Regions from separate parts of the Paenibacillus sp. F411 genome, predicted to be linked through region 2. Evidence: riboswitches for the same ligand, from Rfam matches in the RefSeq annotation. Region 2 holds a riboswitch; the other holds the start of a gene.

Region 1 (6,479 bases), on a different contig from region 2:
TCAGTAGCAGCACGCTGTAAAAAATGGCCCCGAACACAAATGGCAGCACCCGGCTTTGCTGCTCCTTGGGCAGCTCCTCCTTGAGGACATTTAATAGAATGCCTCCAGCCAGAAATGCAAATATGATCGAGACGACAGCCGCCTCCACCTGAATGACCGTCCCTGCCAGCCATCCTGCCAGCACCCCTGCAGTCAGAAACCAGCGTCCCGCCAGATCATAGCGGTGTTTATGCGCTGCCCGCAGCGAATGATCGTTGACCATAAAGTGAAGTGTCATGGCAATGGTAAACAGAAGCAGGCTGTAGAAGGAGTGTGAGGTGCGTTGAAGCAGCAAATAGCCAATCAGCACGTTGTATACGAAAAAGATACTCATATGAAACCAGAAGACGCCGACTCCCGGTGTCCCCTCGCCCCGTTGACTGCCAGAATCTGATTCTGCACTGGCCTTGACCAGCCTCTCCATCACATAAAAGAACATCAGGCCAAGCATCGCTACGAGATACACATGATGCTCCAGAAACGCAAGACTCTGAGGCGTATGGTCCTGGATCACGTTCTGATGCTGCTGCAGCTCCGGGAGAATGTGGACGAACACATATGCAACCGACACGCCGCCAGCGGCCGAAAGCACCCAGCTTCTGGGGATGACACGAAGAAAGCTCAAATGTCCTGAAAAGATATGGGCACAGGCTATGACGCATGCCATAATTAAGGTTACACTCATCCTACCATCCTCCAGCTGAATACCAGATTTTTGTATACATAACCGGATGGCGGGGAGTCTAATCAAATGAAGTGAAGGATGGAGGGAACAGGATGAAAGCGGATCGTAAGGTCTCGGTATTTATCGCGCCCACCTTGGACGGGTACATTGCAGGAAAGGATGATTCCCTGGATTGGCTCTTTAAGGTAGAGGGAGAAGGAGACAATGGGTACAGCGAGTTCTATGACACCGTGGATACAATCCTGATGGGTAAACGGACGTTTGACTGGATTATGAACCAGGGAGAGGCATTTCCCTACAAAGGAAAGGCCTGCTACGTATTTACTCGGTCAGAGACAGCAAGCCATGAGGATGTGACCTTTGTGAACGGCAGCCCCTCGGAGCTGATTCAGAAGCTGAAAAAGGAAGACGGCTCAAAAATCTGGGTCGTCGGCGGAGGCGATCTGCTTCAATCTCTGCTGTCCGAGCGGCTGGTGGATGAATTGTTCATTACGATTGCACCAGTGCTGCTGGGAGAAGGAATACCGCTCTTTAAAGGAGGCGGACCGCCGCAGGAGCTGCTCTTCAAGGGCTCCAGAAGCTTTAATCAATTTGTGGAGCTGCATTACGAGGTGAAATCATCACTCGGGAGATGAAAAAAAAAGACGGCATTCGCCGTCTTTTTTACATGGTGTAAGCGTACAGGAGAACTAAGCATTCGGTTTAGGCACGACTGTGCATCAGCAACACAATTTATTCCCTCTTCTGCGCCTCTCTTGGAGAAGCCGTCAGCAGCACCTGAGGTGACCCGTTAGAGGGATGGCTGACGATCGAAGTGTCTACACCAAAAATGTCTCTGAGCCGTTCCTCTGTCAGCATGTCCTGCGGCGTCCCTGCGCCTGCCGCCCGTCCATCCTGGAGCAGCAGCAGCTTGTCGCAGAATTGAGCCGCCAGATTCAGATCATGCAGCACGCTGATGATCGTAATGCCGCTCTCCTGGCGCCATTGTGATACCATTTCCATGAACTGCAGCTGATAACGGATATCGAGATAGGTTGTGGGCTCATCCAGCAGCAGCAAAGTCGGCTGCTGCGCCATCACCTTGCCGAGTGCTGTCCGCTGCCGCTGACCGCCGCTCAGCTCATCCACCGGACGGTTCTGCAATACCAGCAGATCCAGCTTCTCCATAATGGAGTCCAGTAACGGAGCAGGGTCGTGAGGTTCACGGCCCAGCCAGCCCTGGAACGGGTATCTGCCCATCTCCAGCACTTCCCGTACTGTAAAGCTTGTCGCGGGCAGCCCTTCCTGCTGCAGGACGGCAATGAAGCGAGCCAGTTCCTTGCGGCTGTGCTTGCGAATATTGCGGCCGGCTACAGTAACCGTGCCGCAGGAAGGCGTCTCTACACCGGAAAGAAGCTGCAGCAGGGTAGATTTTCCGCTTCCGTTCGGCCCGATCACCCCCCACCACTCTCCTGCCTGGACCTGCCAGTCCAGAGGCTGCAGCGCCATAACCTCGCCGTACCGTCTGCCGGCACCCTCAAGAGTAATCATTGCTGTCCCTCCCTGCGCTGCCTCCGGCTGCGATACAGCAGGTAGGCAAAGAACGGAGCACCGATGAAGGCCGTCACGACACCAATCGGTATCTCAGACGGAGCCAGCAGCGTTCGGGCCGCCGTGTCGCTCCAGACCATGAATACCGCCCCGCCTAAGGCAGAAAGCGGAATAATGATCCGGTAATCCGACCCCGTCAGCAGGCGGATCATATGCGGAATGACAAGCCCGACGAAGCCGATCACGCCAGATACGGACACAGCAGCAGCTGTCAGCAGGGTAGCCACCACGAGCACGCTTCCCTTTAACCGATCCACATTCAACCCCGTATATGCAGCCTGGCGCTCTCCTAGTGCCAGCAGGTTTAAGGCTCTCGACCGGCTCCATAAATAAATCAGGCCCGCTGTGAAATAAGGCAGCAGCACCAGAATATACGTCCAGCCCCGCAGGCTGAGGCTGCCCAGCGTCCAGAATAAAATATCATTCATCGTATCTCGGGACATAATCGTCAAGAAAGACACCACCGCTCCCAGAAAGGACTGCATAATGACACCAGCCAGGATCAGCCCGTGCGTTGGAAGCTTGCCCTGTTCCCTCGATAATGCCAGCACGATCCACAGCGTTACAGCGCCAGTGACAAATGCAACGAGCGGCAGTGTCCATGCCCCCGCAAAGGAATACTGCATACCGTAAAAAATAAGCAGCGCTGCGCCCAGTGACGAGCCGGAGGCCACGCCCAGTGTAAACGGGTCCGCAAGCGGATTACGCAGCACTCCTTGAAAGGCCGCCCCTGCCGTTGCCAGGGATGCACCCACCAGCATGCCGAGCAGTATACGGGGTAGACGCACCTTCATAATAATTTGTTCCGCCGAGGACTCCCAGGCTGTCGGAAACCGCTCTGCCAGACCGGGAACCCGCTGAAGCAGCATGGCTCCGATCTGCCCGGCAGGCAGATGAACGGAGCCGATACCCAGGCTGACCACAAGGGTCAGCACCAGAAGCAGCAGTCCCGCTATCGTATAGCCTGCCAGCTTGGAATTCACGGAGTCATCAAATCCGGATAGATCGCCTTAGCTACTTCAATCAGGCCCTGCGTAACACGAGGTCCCGGGCGGCTAATCAGATTGTCGTCCAGCTTGAACAGCTGTCCGTCCTGAATGGCCTGGATTTGATCCCAGCCGCTGCGAGATTGAATGAGCTGATCTAAAGACTGGTTGTTCTCATCCATGACATTTGCGGAATATAGAATGACATCAGGATTCGCAGCAATAATGTTCTCTTCACTTACCTCAAACCAGCCTTCTGCCTCGCCCGCCGCATTGATGGCATTGCTCAGCTTCAGCATTTCATCCAGGTAAGTTCCGCTGCCTACTGTCCAGCCCGGTGAAAATTCAACATACACGGTCTTCTTGTCTTCTTCCTTCACGTCTTTTACCGCGTTCTTCACCATGTCCAGCTCCTGCTGCATCTGATCGGTAATTTCCTTGGCTTGGGCCTTACGGTCTGTAATCTCTCCGACCAGCGCGATATTGTCCATCACTTCAGCAATGGTCTTGGGATCATTGACGAACAGCTTGACATCCAGATCACGAAGCTTGTTGATATTATCCTCATTCATGGCAGCCGTGAACACTACATCTGCTCCAGATGCCACAATCGCCTCTACATCCATCTCATATCCGCCCATCTTGGGCTTGGACTTCGCCGCCTCCGGGTAATCGTCCACCTCGGACACACCAACGATCTGCTCATCAAGGCCGAGCGCAAACAGCTTCTCGGTTTCAGACGGAGACAAGGAAACTACCTTCGCCGGTGCCGCTTCGAATGTCATTTCGGTCCCGGTCGCATCCTTCACCGTTAACGGATAGACGGTCTTGTCGGCTTCGCTGTCTTTGCCCTCTTCCTTCTGGGTCTCATCGTTATTGGCTTCACTTCCCTGTGACTGCTCTTGCTGCGCCGGCTGTGTCTCGTTCTCTTCGGCCGGGCTTGTGCACGCCGCCAGCATCATAGCCAGCATCATCGTCATCAAGAGCGTGGATCCGAACTTTAACATCTTGTTCATTGGTTTCTCTCCCCTTATTTGTATAATTTCGAGATATACAGCTTGCTCCACTTTAACATCATTCATCTGGCGTTTCGGATTTGGACCGCAAAAAACCCCTGACTCCTCGTTAAAGAATCAGGGGTTACGTTATTGGATCGGTACACCGGCATAAAGCCGGGCGAAACACCTCCTGCTGTTACTTCACAGCCAGGATCTGTTCCACTGCATGCACGGCAGCTCCAAACGTAATCCTCTCCTCGAAGGACCGTCAGATCATCACGCAAGGCAGGTCTCCTGACTTGCAGGTGGTGCTTCTCCCCCGCCTTCCCGAGCCTAGTGCTACAGCCAGTGGCATCGTGGGGGAGTCTCCTGCTTTACAGTGGCGGGACCGTGCCGGAATTCCACCGGCTTCCCTTTTCACCCGAGGCTAACGATTTAAAGGTTAAGCCCGGGACCTCGCATGTATGTGTATGGATTATCTGGTTTGATATACAAGCTTGTTCTCTGTTGTGAATTATAGGACATCTGGACAAGCCTTACAACCATTATCTACTCGGGGGCACTGCCTGGAAAGAGTTGCTGCTCCGGCAGCAGCGCTCCCGGAGAGGGCGCAGAACGCTGTTCCAGAAGCAGCATGCGGTTCCCCTTATGCGGGGGCTTGACATGGATGCTTCCTCCTCTCTGCACATCCCCTGCCCCATAAAACACCTCACTAACCACCGTGCTGTCTCCCCGGGCAGTCAGGACCAGCCCGCGATCTGCATGATGAAGGCCATCCTGCCCCTCCAGCTGAAATACAGGCACCTGTGCCTCCAGCTGATGATAAGCCCTGAAATCTGATTTCGTCAGCCTTGAAGCTGCTCCCGTAATGCCGGAGCTAGAACGCTTCACCCACAGCACGGCTGTACTTTGCGCCGGAAGGATCACCTTGGCGTCGAAGTCTTCGCCGCTTCTAACAGACAGCTCTGTTGAGTATGCCCCGAACACATAATAAAGAGCATACCGCTCATTGAAATCAACCGCTTCCTCCGACATGTTCACAATCTCCACGAATTCAAATAAATCAGCCCCGCCCGCGCCTTCAATCACACCATGGTGAGAGCGGTCATCGGGATATACCTCCGTAATATATACCGGCATGGCTGTAACAGAGCTTGCGGTAAGCTCCCGCGGAAGGTGGGGCTCCGCTTCCGCTGCCCGCAAAGCACCCTGAAACAGGAGGAGGCCCAATACACTGAGAAGTCCAAGTGTGCGCGCTCCTATTTTTCTGTCCAGCAAATACGTCGCCTCCTGTCATCCTTTCGTTTCTACCAGTTAACAGGACGAACATGAGGTGTGTGTTAATTCTGATGGCGATCTGTATGAAGCTTTTGACAGGAAAGGCATGGCGTTCTGGATCCCTCTCTCGTATGGCTTTGCCCTTGAAGCGGGTCTTCGTTTACAATAGAACCTGGACAAGACTGAATAAGCGGAGGCGTAACCTATGCTGTTTATTGATAATCAAGGAATCCATGATCCCGCCATCAATCTGGCGATTGAGGAATATGCGCTGAAGCATCTTCCTATGGACGACAGCTATCTTCTGTTTTACATCAACCAGCCATCTATCATTATCGGCAAGCATCAGAATACGATTGAAGAGATTAACCAGGAATACATCCGCGATCACCGGATTCAGGTCGTACGGCGTCTGTCCGGCGGCGGAGCAGTCTACCATGATCTGGGCAATCTGAACTTCAGCTTTATTACGAGGGATGACGGACAATCTTTCCACAACTTTTTGAAGTTCACACAGCCGGTCATTGATTTTCTGCAAAAAATGGGCGTTCCTGCCGAGCTTAGCGGCCGCAACGATCTGCAGGTCGGGGAGAAGAAAATTTCTGGCAACGCCCAGTTCTCCACGCGCGGCCGTATGTTCAGCCACGGCACCTTGATGTATGACTTGAACCTGGATGACGTACAGGCCTCCCTGAATGCCAATCCGGAAAAGTTCAAATCCAAGAGCACCAAGTCGGTCCGCAGCCGTGTAGCCAACATTAAAGAACTGCTTGGAACGGATATGACCATTGAGCAATTCCGGGCAGAACTGCTGCGCTCGATCTTCGGCATGGAGCCGGACCAGGTTCCGCAATATGTGCTGCAGGAGAAGGACTGGGACATGATCCATCAGATCTCCAGGGA
Region 2 (6,479 bases):
AACGAACACCTCGGAGGTGAAGCAGGCAGCCGAGTCGCTCGTAGGGAAGGCAGACGCCTTCTTCATTACACTGGATAACAATGTCGTCAGCGGTGTGGATACAATCATCCAAACTGCGAAGGAGAACCAGATTCCGTTCTTTTCCAGTGACCGCGATACCGTTGAGAAGGGCGCCATTGCTACGGTAGGCTTCAAATATTTTGACCACGGCTACCAAGTGGGATTAATGGCCGTTGAGGTGCTGAAAAATGGCAAGCAGCCGGCAGAGATGGAGGTTACCTTCCCGGATAAGCTGGACTTGATCCTGAACGTCAAGGCAGCAGCGGACTACGGAATTACGATTTCGGATGACATGAAGCAGGAAGTGAAGGATCCGGAGAATAACATTATTGAGTAAATAGTGAGGCGCGGGAGCTGAAACTGCCCGCGCCTTCCTTAATCCTGAAGGAGGTTTCCACATTTGTTTGACTTCATCTTTGATTTTATAAGCAACCTGGATGGTCCGATTGAATTGGGATTGCTGTATGCGCTTATGGCACTTGGCGTGTATATTACGTTCCGCATTCTTGACTTTCCGGACCTGACGGTAGACGGGAGCTTCACGACAGGCGCGGCCATCGCGGCGGTGATGATTACTCACGGTGTGAATCCCTGGATTTCGACGCTCGCGGCATTCGGCGGCGGCATGCTCGCCGGTGTCTGCACAGGGCTGCTTCATACGAAGGGTAAGATTAATGGACTGCTGTCCGGTATTATTATGATGATTGCCCTGTACTCCATTAATATGCGTATTCTGGGCAAGCCGCTGATTTCTTTAAGCGGCAGTGACGACATCTTTTCCACATGGGATCCGCTTTGGCTGATGCTGATCATTGTCGTCGCGGGCAAGCTTTTGCTGGATGTTTTTTTTCGGACGGATCTGGGCCTTGCGCTTCGCGCGACCGGGGACAATGCCCGGATGATCCGCAGCTTCGGCGTTAACACTGACATGACCAAGATTCTGGGCCTAAGCCTCTCCAATGGTCTGGTGGCGCTGTCGGGCGCGGTGGTTGCGCAGCAGTCAAGCTTTGCTGATATTTCGTCCGGCATTGGCATGATCGTGATCGGACTCGCCTCCGTCATCATCGGTGAAGCCATCCTGGGGACGGGATCGATCTTTCGCACTACGCTGGCGGTTGTGGTCGGCTCTGTGATTTACCGAATTGTGGTCGCTCTGGCCTATGAAATTGACTGGCTGGAATCGTCCGATCTGAAGCTGATCACCGCTTTGATCGTTATTATCGCGCTGGTAGTTCCAACCGTTCGCCGATCAATGAGGCAGCGCTCAATGGCGCGCAGGCGATCAGAAGAAATTCTGTCGGGTTCCGGCAATGGAGGTGCTTGATTGTGCTGAAGATGAATCATGTATCCAAGCTGTTTAATCCCGGCACTGTTGATGAAAAGGTGGCTCTGATGGACATCCGCCTGGACATGAAGCCTGGCGATTTTGTAACGGTCATTGGCAGTAATGGGGCGGGTAAATCAACGCTCATGAATATCATCTCGGGCGTGATGAAGCCGGATGCCGGTGAAGTAAGCATCGACGGACATTCAATCTCCCATCTTCCCGAGCACCGCCGAAGCCGCTGGATCGGCCGGGTGTTTCAGGATCCGATGGCGGGAACGGCGCCCAATATGACCATTGAGGAGAATCTGGCGATGGCCTACCGCCGCGGAGCCTCCCGGGGCTTCAGCGTTGGCGTTACCTCTTCTCGGCGAGCCATGTTCAAGCAGGAGCTGGAACGGCTTGGCATCGGGCTGGAGCATCGCTTGCGGGCCCGTGTCGGACTCTTGTCCGGCGGCGAGCGTCAGGCGCTCAGCCTGCTGATGGCTACCTTTACCAGACCTCAGATTCTGCTGCTGGATGAGCATACAGCGGCGCTGGATCCTGCGAGAGCCGAGCTGATCACAAAGCTGACGAATGAAATTGTGCGAGATATGAACCTCACAACATTAATGGTGACGCACAACATGGAGCAGGCCATTCGTCTCGGAAACCGTCTGATCATGATGAACAAAGGAGAAATCATTCTGGATGTGGATGAAGAACGGAAGAAGGGATTAACGGTAGAGCAGCTCCTCGGCGAATTCGAGAATATTAGCGGCCACAAGCTCGCTGATGACCGCATCATGCTGGGAACCCAATAAGCACGCTCTAATCGTGGCCGGACTGGATCGTTTGGTCGGCACCTGGGAAGTCCCGAGGATCGTTTTCGTGCAGCTCCCGGTTCTCATAATCAAAACGGTTCGGCGGCCGCTGCTCCTCACGCCAAGGCGTACTTTTACCCATGGAAGCCTCAAGTGAAGATCCATAAGGACCATCTGGAAACTCTTCAGCCACCGTATCATTGCGCTGGGATTCCACAGTAGAAAGATCGACATCGTAATGGGAGGATGTGTCTGGAATCTTTTTCATCATGTACCTCCTGTATTAAGCAGAGTTGTAGAAAGTATAGCCGGTATCCGGCATATTATTCAGAGGCTCTGCAGCAATCTGCTATGAGCTATTGAAACCGCTCCTTGTCTTTGAGGGTCCCAAACGACACTGCCCTCATATTGACAGGGGCGGTTTTTGGCGCTTTACCGACGATCTATGGTGTCCGGAGTAAAACATCTTCTTTTGGTTTAATGTATTAGGTAAAAAGTAGCGAAGGAGATGGAGATCAGAGATGAAGGACTGCATCATTGTTGGTGGCGGAATCGCAGGCCTCCAGGCTGCAATTCAGTTAGGGAGATATGTGGATTATGACGTTTTGGTCATTGATCAGGGACAGGGCCGTTCGACGCTCTGTAAGAAATATAACAATATATTGGGCTGGACTGAGGGGATTTCCGGTGAAGAGCTGCGCCGGCGGGGACGTCAGCAGGCGAAATCCTTCGGGGTAGCGTTCGCGGAGGACTCTATTGAATCCGCTCAATCTACGTCAGACGGCTTTATCTTGAAGGGAGCGCAGGGTTCACGGTATGAAGCCAGAACGCTGCTGCTAGCGACCGGCTTGAGTGACCGTATTCCGGAAATCGAGGGCCTGTATCCAACGCTGGGAGAGAGTGTCTATGTGTGTCCAGACTGTGATGGCTACGAGATTCAGGACCGGAGAACGGTTGTGCTGGGCTCCGGCTCATCCGGGGCGGGCATGACACTCTTGCTGCGGGAGCGGACGAAGGACCTGATCTATATCAATCACGAGCAGACTCCGGTAGATCAGGAATTGCTCTCGTCCATGGAAGCTTACGGCATACAATATATGGAGCAGCCTGCTGCAAAAATCCTGCAGGAGCAGGGGAGCCTGAAGGGGGTTCAGCTCCAATCGGGAGAAATGATAGAGGCCGAGCGCGGCTTCGTCTCTTTTGGCGGCAATCAGGTGCATTCCGGACTTGCGAAGCAGCTCGGGGCAGAGCTGGCGCATAACCGCCATGTCATCACAGACCCCCGCACCAAAATGACGACAGCTGAGCATGTATGGGCTGCCGGGGATCTCGCCGTACATTCCGAGCTGGCTACAGCTGCGATGGGAGACGGGGTTATCTCTGCCATATGGATTCACAAAGCGCTGAAGAAGCTCAAAGCCTCTTCGTAAAAGGTACGTTTTCAAGAAAAAAGCCTATAAAACTATTAAATCCGATAAATAACATCGGAAAAGTAAAAAATAGATTGCCATTTTCTTGGATGTGTATTATGATGTTCTAAATTGTAGCCCGCTATAATTGAACTCTACAACTTTATATGAGAGAAACAGGTGCGAAAGAGAGTACTCTTTTGCTTAAAAGGGAAGACCGGTGTAAATCCGGCGCGGTCCCGCCACTGTAACGGAGAAGCAGCCTGGCCATTAAAGTCACTGATCGGCATCCTTGTCGATTGGGAAGACGGCCAGATTGCGATGATCCCGAGAGCCAGGAGACCTGCCTGTTTCGAAAACACTGCAATACCTACGGGAGATAGGGAGGTGTAAGAAGCACGCAGCTTTCATTTCAGGCGGGCATCTTTACCTATGTCTTTAGGTGAGGATGCCCTTTTCTTGTTTTTTTTTACACAAAGCAGTTACATTGGGTTAATATTTGGGGAGGGGAAACTATGACAAACGTACAAAGTGCAAGCTTGGGGTATCCAAGAATCGGAGAGAACCGAGAGTGGAAGAAAGCATTGGAGGCATTCTGGGCCGGAAAGCTGGAGGAGCAGGAGTTTCTGCAAACGATGAAGTCTATTCGCCTGAAGCATCTGAAACTGCAGCAGGAGAAAGGGATTGACTGGATTCCGGTCAATGATTTCTCCATGTACGATCATGTGCTGGATGTGTCGTTTATGTTCGGACTCATTCCACAGCGCTTTGACAGCCTGGGCGATAAGCCGTCCCTGAAGCATTACTTCGCGATGGCTCGGGGCAGCGATAATGCCACAGCCTGTGAAATGACGAAGTGGTTTAATACCAATTATCACTATATTGTGCCGGAACTCGGAGAGAAGCAGCCGGTGCTGGTTCACAACCGTCCGCTGGAGGCGTATCTGGAAGCGAAGCAGGAGCTTGGCATTGAAGGCAGACCGGTGCTTCTCGGGCCTTATACTTTTGTCCAGCTGTCCAAGGGGTATCAGCCGGAGCAGCGTCAGCAGGTTCTGGATGGGATTCTTCCACTGTACGCTCAAGTGCTCGCAGAGCTGCAGGCTGCCGGCGTGCAATGGGTTCAGCTGGATGAGCCGGCCCTGGTGACGACGCTGCCGGAAGAGGATCTGGCCAGCTTGAACCGAATTTATAGCGAGCTGCGCTCGGCTGCTCCACAGCTGAAGCTGATGCTGCAAACGTATTTTGATGCGTTGGAGTATTATCCTGCGGTGACTCAGCTTCCAGTTGACGGCATCGGCCTGGATTTTGTTTATGGCAAAGCAGACAATATCCGCGCGCTGGAGCAGCATGGCTTTCCGCAAGACAAGGTGCTGGGAGCGGGGATCATTGACGGACGGGGTATCTGGAGAGCGGATCTCAATAGCGAGCTGAATCTTCTGGAGACCATTGCCAAGCAGGTGGCTCTGGACCGTGTCTTGATTCAGCCGTCGAGCAGCCTGCTCCACGTGCCAGTGAGCACAAAAGGGGAAAGCAAGCTGGAGCCTGTTCTTCTGGACGCCCTTGCGTTCGCAGAGGAGAAGCTGGACGAAATTAGGATTCTAAAGCAGGCGTTGCAGCAAGGAAGAGAAGCCCTGCAGCAAGAGATTGATATCGCTGAAGCGGCCGTGAAGACCTTGAATCAATCACTGCATCGCCAGAAGACCCATGTGCAGCAGCTTGTCGCGAACCGGCATGAGGAGCCGTCCAGCCGTACTTCGCCGTTTGAGATTCGTTTTGACAAGCAGCAGGAGAAATGGCAGCTCCCCTTGCTTCCAACGACGACCATTGGCAGCTTCCCGCAAACAACGGAGGTTCGTAAAGCGCGTCAAAGCTGGAGAAAGGGTGAATGGTCTCAAGAGCGGTACCAGACGTTCATTCAGGAGGAGATTGCCAAGTGGATCAAGATCCAGGAGGACATCGGGCTCGATGTGCTGGTGCACGGCGAATTTGAGCGTACAGATATGGTTGAGTTTTTCGGAGAGAAGCTGGGCGGGTTTGCCTTTACCTCCGGCGGCTGGGTGCAATCCTATGGCTCGCGCTGCGTGAAGCCTCCGGTCATTTATGGCGATGTGGAATTTCTGAAGCCGATGACGACGGAAGAAACCGTGTATGCTCAATCTCTGACCACGAAGCCCGTCAAAGGCATGCTTACCGGTCCGCTGACCATTCTGAACTGGTCCTTTGTGCGCAACGATATTCCCCGTGAGGAGACGGCATTCCAGATTGCATTTGCACTGCGTCAAGAGGTTGAAGCCTTGGAGCAGGCAGGGATTGAAATGATTCAGGTTGATGAGCCGGCGCTCCGAGAAGGTCTTCCTTTGAAAAAGAGCCGTCACCAGCACTATCTGGAGGAGGCTGTTCTGGCCTTCAAGCTGTCCACCTCCACCGTGAGTGATACGACTCAAATTCATACTCATATGTGCTACTGCGAATTTCACGATATTATTGATTCCATCCGGGCTCTGGATGCGGATGTCATCTCGATTGAAACCTCACGTTCCCATGGCGAGCTGATCTCTCATTTTGAAGAGCATACGTATGATCTCGGGATCGGACTCGGCATGTATGATATTCACAGCCCGCGGGTGCCATCCGTGGAAGAAATGGTATCCATGATGGACCGGGCGTTATCTGTTCTCGACCATAAGCTGTTCTGGATTAATCCAGACTGCGGACTGAAGACGAGAGGACTTGCGGAGACCGTGGCGTCGTTGGAAAATATGGTGAAGGCCGCACAAATCTACCGTAAAAAAAGCGCAGCCGTCCTGAGCTAGTCCAGCTTAAAGCGGTGCAGCTGATCCTCTTGTCCGGCCTGCCGAAGAATCTCTCTCTGCCTGGGTCCGA

What was found. Region 2 has a riboswitch for cobalamin ahead of metE (5-methyltetrahydropteroyltriglutamate--homocysteine S-methyltransferase). Riboswitches for the same ligand answer to the same signal wherever they lie in the genome.
Region 1: another riboswitch for cobalamin. It lies ahead of JJQ72_RS05575 (ABC transporter substrate-binding protein); the one in region 2 lies ahead of metE (5-methyltetrahydropteroyltriglutamate--homocysteine S-methyltransferase).

What each region holds. Positions count from the first base shown of each region.
Region 1 is NZ_JAGFIP010000004.1:14,303-20,781, reverse strand. It holds gene JJQ72_RS05595 (hypothetical protein) at 1-724, opposite strand, end outside; gene JJQ72_RS05590 (dihydrofolate reductase family protein) at 817-1,359, shown strand; gene JJQ72_RS05585 (ABC transporter ATP-binding protein) at 1,457-2,254, opposite strand; gene JJQ72_RS05580 (FecCD family ABC transporter permease) at 2,251-3,297, opposite strand; gene JJQ72_RS05575 (ABC transporter substrate-binding protein) at 3,294-4,316, opposite strand; cobalamin riboswitch at 4,566-4,772, opposite strand; gene JJQ72_RS05570 (lamin tail domain-containing protein) at 4,848-5,576, opposite strand; gene lplA (lipoate--protein ligase) at 5,782-6,479, shown strand, end outside.
Region 2 is NZ_JAGFIP010000007.1:100,136-106,614, forward strand. It holds gene JJQ72_RS09555 (ABC transporter substrate-binding protein) at 1-397, shown strand, start outside; gene JJQ72_RS09560 (ABC transporter permease) at 473-1,384, shown strand; gene JJQ72_RS09565 (ABC transporter ATP-binding protein) at 1,387-2,187, shown strand; gene JJQ72_RS09570 (hypothetical protein) at 2,195-2,455, opposite strand; gene JJQ72_RS09575 (NAD(P)/FAD-dependent oxidoreductase) at 2,709-3,617, shown strand; cobalamin riboswitch at 3,758-3,961, shown strand; gene metE (5-methyltetrahydropteroyltriglutamate--homocysteine S-methyltransferase) at 4,112-6,409, shown strand; gene JJQ72_RS09585 (hypothetical protein) at 6,406-6,479, opposite strand, start outside.